3 regions of the Streptomyces peucetius genome follow, and region 1 is predicted to be linked to each of the others. Evidence: riboswitches for the same ligand, from Rfam matches in the RefSeq annotation. Region 1 holds a riboswitch; each other region holds the start of a gene.

Region 1 (4,256 bases):
AGGGCTCGCAGCCGGCCGGCGTGACGGGCGGAGGCACGGTCGCCGCCGCTGCGGACGGCAGCGGCTTCGTCTGGAGCCCGGAGGGCGCGGGGGTGCACCGCACCACCGGCTTCGGCGGCTCGTGGGCCGCGTCCACCGGCATCCCGGCCGGGGCGGTCGTCGAGTCCGACCGGAAGAACCCCAAGAAGTTCTACGGCTTCAAGGACGGGACCTTCTACGTGTCCGCCGACGGCGGCGCCACCTTCACCGCGAGGGCGTCCGGCCTCCCGGCGGAGGGCGATGTCCGCTTCAAGGCGGTTCCGGGTACGGAGGGTGACATCTGGCTCGCGGGCGGCGCGGCGAACGGGACGTACGGCCTGTGGCACTCCACCGACTCCGGCGCGACCTTCACCAAGATCTCCGGCGTGGCGGAGGCGGACGCGGTCGGCTTCGGCAAGGCGGCGGCCGGCGCTTCGTACCGGACGCTCTTCGTCAGCGCGAAGATCGGCGGTGTGCGCGGCATCTTCCGCTCGACGGACGCGGGGGCGAACTGGACGCGGATCAACGACGACGCGCACCAGTGGGGCTGGACCGGCGCGGCGATCACCGGCGACCCGCGGGTCTTCGGCCGGGTGTACGTGGCCACCAACGGGCGCGGCATCATCTACGGCGAGTCGCCGGAGAGTGACGGCGGCGGTGACCCCGGCCCGGGCCCCGAGCCGGATCCGGACCCCGACCCGGAGGAGCCGCCCGCGGACGCCGACTGCACGGTGACGTACGCCGTCACCAACCAGTGGTCGGGCGGGTTCCAGGCCGATGTGACGCTCACCAACACGGGTGCCGCTGCGCTGGACGGCTGGCAGCTGAGCTGGACCTTCCCCGACGGGCAGAAGGTCGGGCAGATGTGGAATGCCACACACCGGCAGGCCGGAGCAGAGGTGACGGCCGGCAACGTCTCCTGGAACGGCAAGGTGGCCGCCGGTGCCTCGGTGGGCTTCGGCTTCACGGGCACCTGGTCGGGCGAGAACGGCGGCCCCGGCGCCTTCACCCTGGGAGGTGAGGCCTGCACCGTCGGCTGAGACGGGTGGCGGACGGCGCCGCGGGGCTCCTGGCATGAACCGGGAGCCTCGCGGCGCTTTGGCAGTGAATGTCCGTTATGAAGGATTTGGCCGAACTGTTCTGAAAGGTGAATTCCGGGCGATTGTTGGGAGTTGGTGCCCTCGAGACGGCGCGACGAGGCAGGCGGTTGCGCAGGCCACTCGTGATGTCAGTCACCTGGCACTCCGCAACGGAAAGGTCACCGGGTCGGCCATTGTCCTTCGTCGGAAAGGGATTTGGGTTTCTTGACGCGGCAATGACAATTGAAATCACCCGGGTATAACCGCTTTTCGGATTATGATCAACAATTCGCCACTTGTTTCGCCGGGTCGCTCTCGCTTACGGTCACCGTCAATCCGGGTGGACCGCCGAATCCTGCCGCCGTCCGGAACCCAGACCGCATCGACTCACGTACGGCAGGAGCGGGGGAACCAGGTAAGTCGCCGAACCGGAATCCGGAACGGCTAGGGGTGAAGTCGCATTCCAGCGGCCGGGCATCTCCAGCCCGAACCCGACAGCTCACCTCGCAGGCGACGGAGAGGAATTCGCCATGCCCGCAAAGGGTAAGCACCGTCGTACCAAGATCCGTTCGTTCACCCGCGGGATCATCGCCGCGAGCACGGGTGGCGCGGCCCTGGCCCTGCCGCTCATGGGCGCCGCCACTGCTCAGGCCGCTCCCGCGGCCCAGCCGGCTGCCGTGGCCGCTCCGGCCGCCGCCGAGAAGTCCATCACCTATTCCGTGGTGGCCGGCGACTCCCTTTCCAAGATCGCCGCCGCCCATTCCGTCGACGGTGGCTGGAAGCAGCTCTACAAGGACAACCGGAAGGCTGTCGGCGACGACCCGTCGCTGATTCACCCGGGCCTGAAGCTGACCATCGGCGCCACCCCGGAGGCCAAGGAAAAGGCCGCCCCCAAGAAGGCCGACCGGGCCGTGGAGGCCGACCGCGCGGACCGCTCCGAGAAGAAGACCACGCTGGCGGCGAAGCCCGCCGCGGCGACAAAGAAGGCCGCTGCCGCCGCGAAGCCGGCCTACGCGGACAACCTCGACGGCTGGATCAAGGAATCGCTGGACATCATGGCCCAGCACGGAATTCCGGGCACCTACGAGGGAATTCACCGCAACATCATGCGTGAGTCCTCCGGCAACCCGCTGGCCATCAACAACTGGGACATCAACGCCATCAACGGCACGCCCTCGAAGGGCCTGCTCCAGGTCATCCAGCCGACTTTCGACGCCTACCACGTCCCCGGCACGTCCTACGACCTGTACGACCCGGTCGCCAACATCACCGCCGCGTGCAACTACGCCGCCGACCGGTACGGCTCGATCGACAACGTGAACGGCCCCTACTAAAAGGGACCGTTGCGACGGCCGGCAGGCCGCAGCACCTCACCGGGCCGGTGCCCGGGACGCCCGGCGGCGCCCCGGACACCGGCCCGAGCCGTGCCGCGTGCGCCTCGGCAGCGCACGAATCCATGTGGCCGTGTGGCCGTGCCGCCATGTGGCCGTGAGCGTCAGCCGCGCACGGCCACATGGAACGCGGACAGCCACAGCACGACCGCCGCCCCCGCCCCGACTACCACGCGCACCGTCTCAGCGGTCGCCCCGGCCACGGCGACCGCCGTGCCGACGACCGCGACCGCCGTCAGAAGGACGGCCGTCCACGTGTACTGCCATTGGTCGAAGAGCCGCGCCAGCGGAAAGAAGTGCAGACCCACCACGAGGCAAATGCCCGGCGGAATCAGCTCCGCGTGACCCGTCGCGTTGGCCACGGCGATCACCGCGAAGACGGCGACGACCTCGAGCGCGTTGACAAGTCCGACCCCTCGATTCCACTTCTCCGGCAGCCGCACGGTCCGGCGGGCCGGCCCCGCGGCCCCGCGGTGGGCCAGGACCACCACCACGCCGGTCAGCACGGCACCGACCACACCGACGGCGACGGCAACCGGCATCACGGCAATGCCGGAACCGGCCGCGAACGCCCACACCAGTGCGAAGACGGCGAGCACGGTGGCCCCGCGACGGCGCAGGTTCTGGGTGAGCGTCAGGCACTCCGTGTCCGTGGTCATGCACGGAGGCTACAGCGATCTTTCGGCCCGTGACCGGTAGTTGGCCACCCGCGTGCGAGGACGGAATGAGTACGAGGACCGGCCGTCCTGAGTACCCGGCCGGATCCGCCGGCACCCCGCCGCTGGTCGAATCGGGTCATGCTCCCCGAAGCCCTCCGCCACCCTCGTGTTCGCAACGCCACCACCGCCGGAACTGCCCTCGCCGTGAGTCTGCTCCCGCTCGCGGTCGGCGTCCTGCTGGCCAAGGTGACGGCCACGGACCCGATGACACCGGTGAACGCGCTGATCACCAGCGGCGGCCACCGCCCCCGCGTCACCCGGGCACAGTGGCGCGGCTGCGGCAGGAGCGCCATGGGCCGCTGCCGCGTGGCGGGAGCCGCGGTCCGCTACCGACCCCGGCGTTGCTCCCCCGCGGCGTGAGACTGCACGGGACGTCTGTCGCGCGCAACGTGATGAGCCGGACATGGACCTGTTTCCGTGTTGCTCGTGGGAAGACGGCCGCTGACAGCATTCCGAGCGTGAGTGAGCCTTTGCCAACCGAGCTGATGAGCAGGTTGGCGAGCTCCTTGGTCAGGGTGCGGGCCACTGAAGAAAGTTCTGCACGTGCGGATCAGGCTCGCCCGTCTCGCGATCAGGGCCCGCAAGCCAGCGGCGCTGCTGCTCACGCCAGTGCACGAAAGGAGCAGTCGCACCCAGAGGGAAGCGTCAGCAAGAGGGCAAACGTCGAACTCGGCTCGCATCATCTTGACCAGGAAGTCGACCACGCCGCAGTCGAAGAGTGCCCATCTGGAGTCGCCATAACGGTCTGTCGACGCCAGGCCAACACCGGCCACTTGTCGGGGTCCGGGTCCAGCATCAGCCAGCCCAACTCGTTGGCACTGCAGCCAGAGCCCCAGGGTCCTACAGCGAGCCTTTGCCAAGCTGGAGGCGGAGCCTGGCAGTTGGGCCGACAACGTGGTGAGGCCCCTGGTGGATGCCTGATGCCCGGGGAAGAAGACGCGGGGTCGTAAGCCGACGAAGCAGGCCTCGCTGGACGTCGCGTAGTCACACGTCGATGGGCAGCGGACAGCCGCTGCTCCAGCGACAGTTCAGACGCGCGAGTCCGCCGC
Region 2 (4,256 bases), 1.0 Mb from region 1:
GTCGGTCCGCACCGAGGACGTGCGCGGCACCGAGTGGGTCTTCGACGGCTGGGTCGCCGAGGACGACGAGCTGCGGCTGCGCTTCACCGACGCCCTGGCGGGCCTCGGCCTGACCCTGCACTACCGCATGCGGGACGACTCCGACGTGATCGAACGCTGGGTCACCGTCGTCCATGAGGGCACCGGGCCGGCGCTCGAACTTCTCCGGGCGGACGCCGCCGCCTGGACCCTGCCGATGCGCGACGCGTGGCGGCTCTCCCAGCTGCACGGGCGCTGGGCCGCCGAGTCCCGCCTGGTGCGCTCCGCGCTCACGTACGGCGAGAAGATCATCGGCAGCCGGCGGGGCCACACCGGCCACCAGCACCTGCCGTGGGTCGCCCTGGACGCGGAAGGCGCCACGGAGGAACGGGGTGAGGTGTACGGCTGCGCGCTCGGCTGGTCCGGTTCCTGGCGGATCTCCGTCCAGCAGCTGCCGGACAAGGCGGTGCAGATCACCGGCGGGGCCGGTCACGACGATTCCGGGCTGCTGCGGCTCGAGCCGGGGCAGACGTACACCTCACCCGTCTTCGCCGGCCTGTGGAGCGACGGCGGGTTCGGCGGGGCGAGCAGGGCCTGGCACGCCTGGCAGCTCGCCCATGTGATCCCCGGTGCCCAGGAGGCGCGCCCGGTGCTCTACAACTCGTGGGAGGCGACCGGCTTCGACATCTCGGAACAGCAGCAGCTGGCCCTCGCCCGGCGCGCCGCCGGGATCGGGGTCGAGCTGTTCGTCGTGGACGACGCCTGGTTCGGGCGGCGCACCAGCGACCGGGCCGGACTCGGCGACTGGACACCCAACCCGGACCGCTTCCCCGACGGACTGGCGCCGCTCGCCCGTGAAGTGCACGGGCTCGGCATGCGGTTCGGGATCTGGGTGGAGCCGGAGATGGTCAACGCGGACAGCGATCTCTACCGAGCGCATCCCGACTGGGTCCAGCACCACCCCGGCCGGGTGCGCACCGAATTCCGCAACCAGCTCGTGCTGAACCTCGCGCGTGAGGACGTCCGGGACCACCTCTGGGAGCAGCTGGACGCCCTGCTGTCGAGCGCGCCCGTCGACTATGTGAAGTGGGACTTCAACCGCTGCTTCACCGATGCGGGCTGGCCGGGGGAGCCGTATCCGCAGAAGCTGTGGACCTGCCACGTCGAGGGCTTTTACGCGCTGCTGGACCGGTTGCGGGCGGCGCATCCGGGCGTCGCCTTCGAGTCCTGCTCCGGAGGGGGCGGCCGGATCGACCTCGGGGTCCTCGGGCGCACCGACCAGGTATGGACCTCGGACAACACCGACCCGCTGGACCGGCTGGCCGTCCAGCACGGCTTCAGCCAGCTGCATCCGGCCCGGGTCATGGCGGCCTGGGTGACCGACAGCCCCAACGTCCAGCTCAACGGCCGCCGCAGCAGTCTGCGCTTCCGTTTCGTCAGTGCCATGGCCGGGGTGCTGGGCGTCGGGGGAGACCTCACCGGGTGGAGCGAGGCGGAGCTCGCGGAGGCACGCGACTGGGTCCGGCTCTACAAGGAGATCAGGCCGGTGGTCCAGCACGGCGAGCTGTACCGGCTGCGGGCCCCGGAGGGCGGGCTCAGCGCCGTGCAGTACGTCCGGGGCGGGGAGACGGTCGTGCTCGCGCTGCTCGAGGCGCAGCGGTACGGCGAACGGCCGCCGGCGCTCCGGCTGCGCGGCATCGACCCGGCCGCCGCCTACGAATGTCTGGACACCGGAGTCGTCCATCAGGGCGGGGTGCTGCTGCACCACGGACTGCACACCGGGCTGAAGGGCGATCTGGACGCCACCGTGATCCGGCTGCGGCGGATGTGATCCGGCCTCCGCCAATTCCCTTTACGCGTACGGAGTCAGGGGATTCCTCACGGCTCGGAGTGACGGGCGTCACCCGGATCTGTGCCGGCGGGCGTCTCGGCGAAACCGGCAGGGCGCGACTTGATGGGCAAGTGCGGGACTAGATGCTCAAATGCATCTTCTGTCCGAATTGGCTGGTTCGATATAACGTGCCCCGTAAGCAGGGGAGATGGGCTCCGGCTGGTGAGCAGCGTCATATTCGTGACGTTGTGTGGCCGGGGCCTGGGGGTGAATTCCGTTGCCGGCGCGGCAATTGAAGGAGCGTCGTCCACGGAGGGTGACCGGAAATACCCGGGTGATATCGGACTTCGCATTGCTCGCGGAAAGACGCGGCTTGTCCAGGACTGTCCGACTCGCCTACGGTCACGCTCAATCCGGACGGACCGCCTAATCCTGCCGCCGGCCGGAATTCGAACCCACCCACGCGTGGCAGGAGCGGGGGACCCAGGTAGTACGCCGATTCCGGAAAATCCGGACGGCTTGGGGTGAAGTCGTGCAAGTCGCTCGACCGGGCACCTCCAGCCCGAACCCGACAGCTCACCTCGTAGGCGCCGGAGAGGAATGCGCCATGCCCGCCAAGGGTAAGCACCGTCGTTTCAAGTCCAACCCGTTCACCCGCGGCTTCGTCATCGCCGGCACGGGCGGCGCCGCCATCGCGCTCCCGCTGTTCGGCGCCACCGCCGCCGCCACCGCTGCCCCGGCGGCGGCTCCGGCCGCCGCGGCACAGAAGGCCGCTGCCCCGGCCCTCGCCGAGTCGGCGCTGCCGGCCGCCAAGAAGGCCCCGAAGATCTACACCGTCGTCGCCGGCGACTACCTGTCGAAGATCGCCGAGGAGCAGGACGTCCGAGGCGGCTGGAAGCAGCTCTTCAACGACAACCGCCGCGCCATCGGTGCGAACCCGTCGCTGATCCACCCGGGCCTGGAGCTGACCATCGGCGCCAAGTCCAAGGCGAAGAACGACCCCGAGCCCCGCTCCGAGTCAAAGGCCCGCCCCTCGCGTGACGACTCGCGGGCCGCCGCGCCCGAGGAGCAGGCCCCGAAGGCTCCCGCGAAGGCGGCTCCCGCGAAGGCGGCGCCCGCCAAGGAGGCTCCTGTGAAGGAGGCCTCGGCGCCGGCGTCCTCGTCCGGCTTCAGCGCTCCGGTCGACGCGGCCGTCACCACGCCGTACCGCGCCTCCGGCGCGATGTGGTCCAGCGGCTACCACACCGGTGTGGACTTCGCCGCCTCCTCGGGCACCTCCGTCAAGGCCATCGGCGCGGGCACCGTCGTCTCCGCCGGCTGGGGCGGCGCGTACGGCAACGAGGTCGTCATCCAGCACACGGACGGCACCTACTCCCAGTACGCCCACCTTTCCTCCCTGGCCGTCTCCAGCGGCCAGTCCGTGAGCGGCGGCCAGCAGATCGGTCTGTCCGGCTCCACCGGCAACTCCTCCGGCCCGCACCTGCACTTCGAGGTCCGCACCGGCCCCTCCTACGGCTCGGACATCGACCCGGTCGCCTACCTGCGCGAGCACGGAGTCTCCCTCTGATCCGTCCGGCACGCCGCACGGCACTGCCGCCCGGCCCCCGTTCCGCATCGGCGGAGCGGGGGCTTCCGCGTCTTCCGGCCGGGCCGAACCTGACGGGTGGTAAAGATCACCCCCCGTCAACCCCTCCTTACGGTCGCGTAAGTCACATCCGTAAAGGAAAGATGTGCTCTCGTGGCAGACGATTCGAGAACAGAGAACAGTGACGCATTCGGGTCGTACGCGGCGATCGGTGACAGCTTCACCGAGGGCGTAGGCGACCTTGGACCCGACGGCAGATTCGTCGGGTGGGCGGACCGCTTCGCGGTCCTGCTCGCCGACCGCATGCCGGAACACACCTTCCGGTACGCCAACCTCGCCGTACGCGGGCGGCTCCTCGACCAGATCGTCGAGGAGCAGGTGCCGAGGGCCCGGGAACTCGCGCCCGACCTCGTCACCTTCTGCGCCGGCGGCAACGACATCATCCGGCCCGGCTCCGACCCGGACGACGTCGCCGAACGCTTCGAACGGGCCGTCGCCGACCTCACGGGCTCGGTCGGCACCGTCATGGTGACGACCGGCTTCGACACCCGCGACGTGCCGGTCCTGCGCCACCTGCGCGGCAAGATCGCCACGTACACCGCGCATGTGCGGGCCATCGCCGACCGCTACGACTGCCCGGTGCTGGACCTGTGGTCGCTCAGGTCCGTCCAGGACCGGCGGGCCTGGGACTCCGACCGGCTGCATCTGTCACCCGAGGGGCACACGCGGGTCGCGCTGCGCGCCGCGCAGGTCCTCGGGCTCGACGTGCCCGCCGACCCCGACCAGCCGTGGCCGCCGCTGCCCCCGCGCGGGGCGCTCGAG
Region 3 (4,256 bases), 150 kb from region 1:
CGCGCGCCACGGCGTCGACGATCGCGCCGTGCTCGGCCCACGACTCGACCGGCGCGGCCGGGTGCTCGACCACGTACATCCAGGCGATCTTGTGCCGCAACTGGGTGAGCAGCGCGGTGAGTCCGGGGCTGCCGCAGGACTGGGCGAGCGTCTCGTGGAACCAGTTGCCGAGGGAGCGCAGGTCTTCGCCCTGCCCCCGCCGCGCCCTCTCCTGCCCCAGTCTGACCAGGCCGCGAAGCACCTTGAGATGCGCTTCGGTGCGGCGCTGTGCGGCGCGCGCCGCCCCCAGGGGCTCCAACAGCAGCCGGATCTCCAGGAGATCGGCGGCTTCCTGCTCCGTGGGTTCGGCGACGCAGGCGCCCGCGTGCCGCCGGGTGACGACGAACCCCTCCGACTCCAGGGTGCGCAGCGCCTCACGCACCGGGACCCGGGAGACCCCGTAGCGGCGGGCGAGCTGCTCCTCGGCGAGCCGGCTGCCGCGCTCGAAGACACCGGAGACGATGTCGTCACGGATCGCCGTGCATACCGAGTGCGCGGGAATACGCATGACCGAACCTCCGCCTTGATCCGAGCGAAACGCAACCGATTGACGCGCCTTCCCGTGACTCTATTGCAATGCGCGCCGTTTTCCGACGGCGCCCGTGAAACCACGGAAATCTCTTGGCCGGAGCGGCAATCACGGAATGGTGAAAACGGCACGGAACACGGCGAAGGCCCCCGGCGGAAGCCGGGGGCCTTCGAGCGGGCTGCGCATGACCGCTAGACGGCGACGCCGTGCGAGCGGAGGTAGGCGACCGGGTCGATGTCGGAGCCGTACTCGGCTGTGGTCCGCGCCTCGAAGTGCAGGTGCGGGCCGGTCGAGTTGCCGGTCGAGCCGGAGAGGCCGATCTGCTGGCCCGGGGTGACCTGCTGGCCGACGAAGACGCCGATGGACGACAGGTGGCCGTACTGGGTGTAGGTGCCGTCGTTCATCCGGATCACGATGTTGTTGCCGTACGCGCCGCCCCAGCCCGCCTCGACGACGGTGCCGGAGCCCACCGCCACGACGGAACTGCCGGACGCGGCACGGAAGTCGACGCCGGAGTGCGAGCCGGAGGACCACAGGGCGCCACCGGCGCGGTAGCCGGTGGTCACGTAGGAGCCGGCGACGGGGAGCCGGAAGGAATTCAGCCGCTTGCGCTCGGCCTCACGGGCGGCGCGCTCCTCGGCCTCGCGGGCCGCCTCGGCGCGAGCCTCGGCCCTGCGCTTGGCCTCCGCCGCGGCCTTCGCCCGCGCACGGGCCTTGGCGGCGGCCTCCTCGGCCTCCTTCTTCTGGGCGGCGGCCTGGGCGGCTATCTCGTCGGCGAGCGAGTCCATGGTGACGATCTGCGTGAGGCCGGTGTCCTCGGCGGAGGGGGCGTCGGCGTCGGCGGCGAGTGCCGGGGAGGCGAAGCTTCCGACGACGCCGGTGGTGGCGAGTGCGGCGACGCCGGCCAGGTTCGCGCTCCTGCGCGTCAGGCGGCTCGGGGCACGATGCTTCCCGGTGGCACGGGTGAACGCCATGAAGAGGCTGGTCCTTTCCTTCCTTCTCGCCTACCGGGTTAGCTGACGGGTTCGGAGCAGGAAGGTCTCCTACGGGCGCCTCCGCGCAGGCGAAGGTGCCCGATTCACCCCAGGGACGAATGGGTCCCCGGCTCCCCAGGCTCGCGCCTGACGGGGACTCGGCGATGACTGCCCGACGCCGCGGGCGCGACGATCTCCAGGCGGACAGCCGGACCGACGCTAGGCATCCCGTCCGTCGATCACCAAACGGACAGGCCCTTTTGTAGCGCATGCCACAGGGCAGACAGGCAACCTCTCCCATAAAACGGACATACAACGGAACCCCGGCAAACGAATCGAAGCCGGGGTTCCACTTGCATGCCACTTGCCTGTAATGCGCCGCTTTCGACCCTGCATCCGGTCGGCGGCTCCCGATCAGCCCGAGACAACCGCCACTTCACCGATGCCGAGCGCCTTGACCGGCTCCTCGATCTGCGACGCGTCGCCGACGAGCACCGTGACCAGCCGGTCCACCGGGAAGGCGCCCACGACCGCCGCGGTCGCCTCCACCGTGCCGGTCTCCGCCAGCCGAACGTACAACTGGGCCTGGTAGTCGTCCGGCAGGTGCTGCTCGACCTGGTCGGCCAGGGTGGCCGCGACGGAGGCCGCCGTCTCGTACTTCAGCGGGGCGACGCCCACCAGGTTCTGCACGGCGACGTCGCGTTCGGCGTCGGTGAGGCCCTCGGCCGCGAGCGTGCGGAGCACCTTCCACAGATCCTCGAGCGCGGGCCCGGTGTTGGGCGTGTCCACGGAGCCGCTGATGGCGAGCATGGCCGCGCCGGAGCCGTCGGGGGCGGAGAGCAGGACCTGGCCGAAGGCCCGTACGCCGTAGGTGTAGCCCTTCTCCTCGCGCAGCACCCGGTCGAGGCGGGAGGTGAGGGTGCCGCCGAGGCAGTACGTGCCGAGCACCTGGGCGGGCCAGACCCGGTCGTGGCGGTCCGCTCCGATCCGGCCGATGAGCAGCTGCGTCTGCACGGCCCCGGGACGGTCCACGATGACCACCCGGCCGGTGTCGTCGGCGGTGACCGCGGGCACGGGCCGCGGGTCGGCCTTGTCGCCCGTCCAGGTGCCGAGCGAGTCGCCGAGGACGGCGTCCAGGTCGACGCCGGTGAGGTCGCCGACGATCACGGCGGTCGCGGTCGCGGGACGCACATGGGCCTCGAAGAAGGCGCGTACGGCGGCGGCGTCGATCCGGGCCACCGTCTCCTCCGTGCCCTGGCGGGGGCGGGAGACGCGCAGCGAGGACGGGAAGAGCTCCTTGGCGAGCTGCTTGGCGGCGCGGCGGCCCGGGTTCGCCGTCTCGTGCGGGATCTCGTCGAGGCGGTTGCGGACCAGCCGCTCGACCTCGTCCGGCTCGAAGGCGGGCGCGCGCAGCGCCTCGGCGAGCAGGCCGAGAGCCTTGGGGAGCCGGGAGACCGGCACCTCCAGCGACACCCGCACCCCGGGGTGGTCCGCGTGGGCGTCCAGGGTGGCACCGCAGCGTTCCAGTTCGGCCGCGAACTCCTCCGCCGGGTGCTTGTCCGTACCCTCCGACAGAGCGCGCGCCATGATCGTGGCGACTCCGTCGAGGCCCTCGGGCTCCGCCTCCAGCGGGGCGTCGAGGCAGACCTCGACGGCCACCACCTGCTGGCCGGGGCGGTGGCAGCGCAGCACCGTCAGGCCGTTGTCCAGTGTGCCGCGCTCGGGGGCCGGGAAGGCCCAGGGCCGGGCGGTGCCCGGAGTCGGCTGCGGGTGGAAGTCCATGGTCACGGCAGCGTCGCTCACTGGTCCGTCCCTTCGTGCTCGTGTCCGTCGGCCGCTTCGGTCTCTTCCGCGGCGACCGGTTCATAGACCAGCACCGCCCTGTTCTCGGGATGCAGGCGTGCCTTGGCGACGGCCTGCACCTCCTCCGCGGTGACGTCGAGCACCCGCTGGACGGCGGTCAGCGCCAGCTGGGGATCGCCGAACAGCACCGCGTAACGGCAGAGTTCGTCGGCGCGGCCCGCGACCGTGCCGAGCCGGTCCAGCCACTCGCGCTCCAGCTGGGCCTGAGCCCGCTCCATCTCCCCCGCCGTCGGGCCCTCGGCCGCGAAGCGTGCCAGCTCCTCGTCGACGGCGGCCTCGATCTGCGGAACCTCGACGCCTCCGGAGGTCTTGACGTCCAGCCAGCCCATCGACGGGGCGCCCGCCAGCCGCAGCAGACCGAATCCGGCCGCGACGGCGGTCCGGTCGCGGCGCACCAGGCGGTTGTGGAGCCGGGAGGACTCCCCGCCGCCGAGGACCGTGAGCGCAAGGTCCGCGGCGTCGCACTCGCGGGTGCCGTCGTGCGGAAGGCGGTAGGCGGCCATCAGGGCACGGGCCGGGACCTCCTCGACGACCTCCTCGCGCAGCTGCGCGCCGATGTTCTCCGGGAGCGTGCCGTCACGGGGCGGCTGCTTGCCGTCGTGGGAGGGGATGGACCCGAAGTACTTCTCGATCCAGGCGAGCGTCTGCTCGGGGTCGATGTCGCCGACGACCGACAGCACCGCGTTGTTGGGTGCGTAGTACGTACGGAAGAAGGCCCGGGCGTCCTCGAGGGTCGCCGCGTCCAGGTCGGCCATCGAGCCGATCGGGGTGTGGTGGTAGGGGTGGCCCTGCGGGTAGGCGAGGGCGGTCAGCCTCTCGAAGGCCGTGCCGTACGGCACGTTGTCGTACCG

Evidence for each region. Region 1 has a riboswitch for cyclic di-AMP ahead of OGH68_RS28550 (LysM peptidoglycan-binding domain-containing protein). Riboswitches for the same ligand answer to the same signal wherever they lie in the genome.
Region 2: another riboswitch for cyclic di-AMP. It lies ahead of OGH68_RS32895 (M23 family metallopeptidase); the one in region 1 lies ahead of OGH68_RS28550 (LysM peptidoglycan-binding domain-containing protein).
Region 3: another riboswitch for cyclic di-AMP. It lies ahead of OGH68_RS27905 (M23 family metallopeptidase); the one in region 1 lies ahead of OGH68_RS28550 (LysM peptidoglycan-binding domain-containing protein).

Annotation. Positions count from the first base shown of each region.
Region 1 covers NZ_CP107567.1:6,282,689-6,286,944, forward strand. The annotation lists gene OGH68_RS28545 (cellulose binding domain-containing protein) at 1-1,058, shown strand, start outside; cyclic di-AMP (ydaO/yuaA leader) riboswitch at 1,468-1,623, shown strand; gene OGH68_RS28550 (LysM peptidoglycan-binding domain-containing protein) at 1,628-2,431, shown strand; gene OGH68_RS28555 (hypothetical protein) at 2,593-3,147, opposite strand; gene OGH68_RS28560 (hypothetical protein) at 3,286-3,567, shown strand; gene OGH68_RS28565 (DUF397 domain-containing protein) at 4,236-4,256, opposite strand, start outside.
Region 2 covers NZ_CP107567.1:7,286,584-7,290,839, forward strand. The annotation lists gene OGH68_RS32890 (alpha-galactosidase) at 1-1,849, shown strand, start outside; cyclic di-AMP (ydaO/yuaA leader) riboswitch at 2,296-2,452, shown strand; gene OGH68_RS32895 (M23 family metallopeptidase) at 2,457-3,416, shown strand; gene OGH68_RS32900 (SGNH/GDSL hydrolase family protein) at 3,588-4,256, shown strand, end outside.
Region 3 covers NZ_CP107567.1:6,130,733-6,134,988, reverse strand. The annotation lists gene OGH68_RS27910 (GntR family transcriptional regulator) at 1-547, opposite strand, end outside; gene OGH68_RS27905 (M23 family metallopeptidase) at 760-1,542, opposite strand; cyclic di-AMP (ydaO/yuaA leader) riboswitch at 1,555-1,716, opposite strand; gene OGH68_RS27900 (M16 family metallopeptidase) at 1,957-3,324, opposite strand; gene OGH68_RS27895 (M16 family metallopeptidase) at 3,342-4,256, opposite strand, start outside.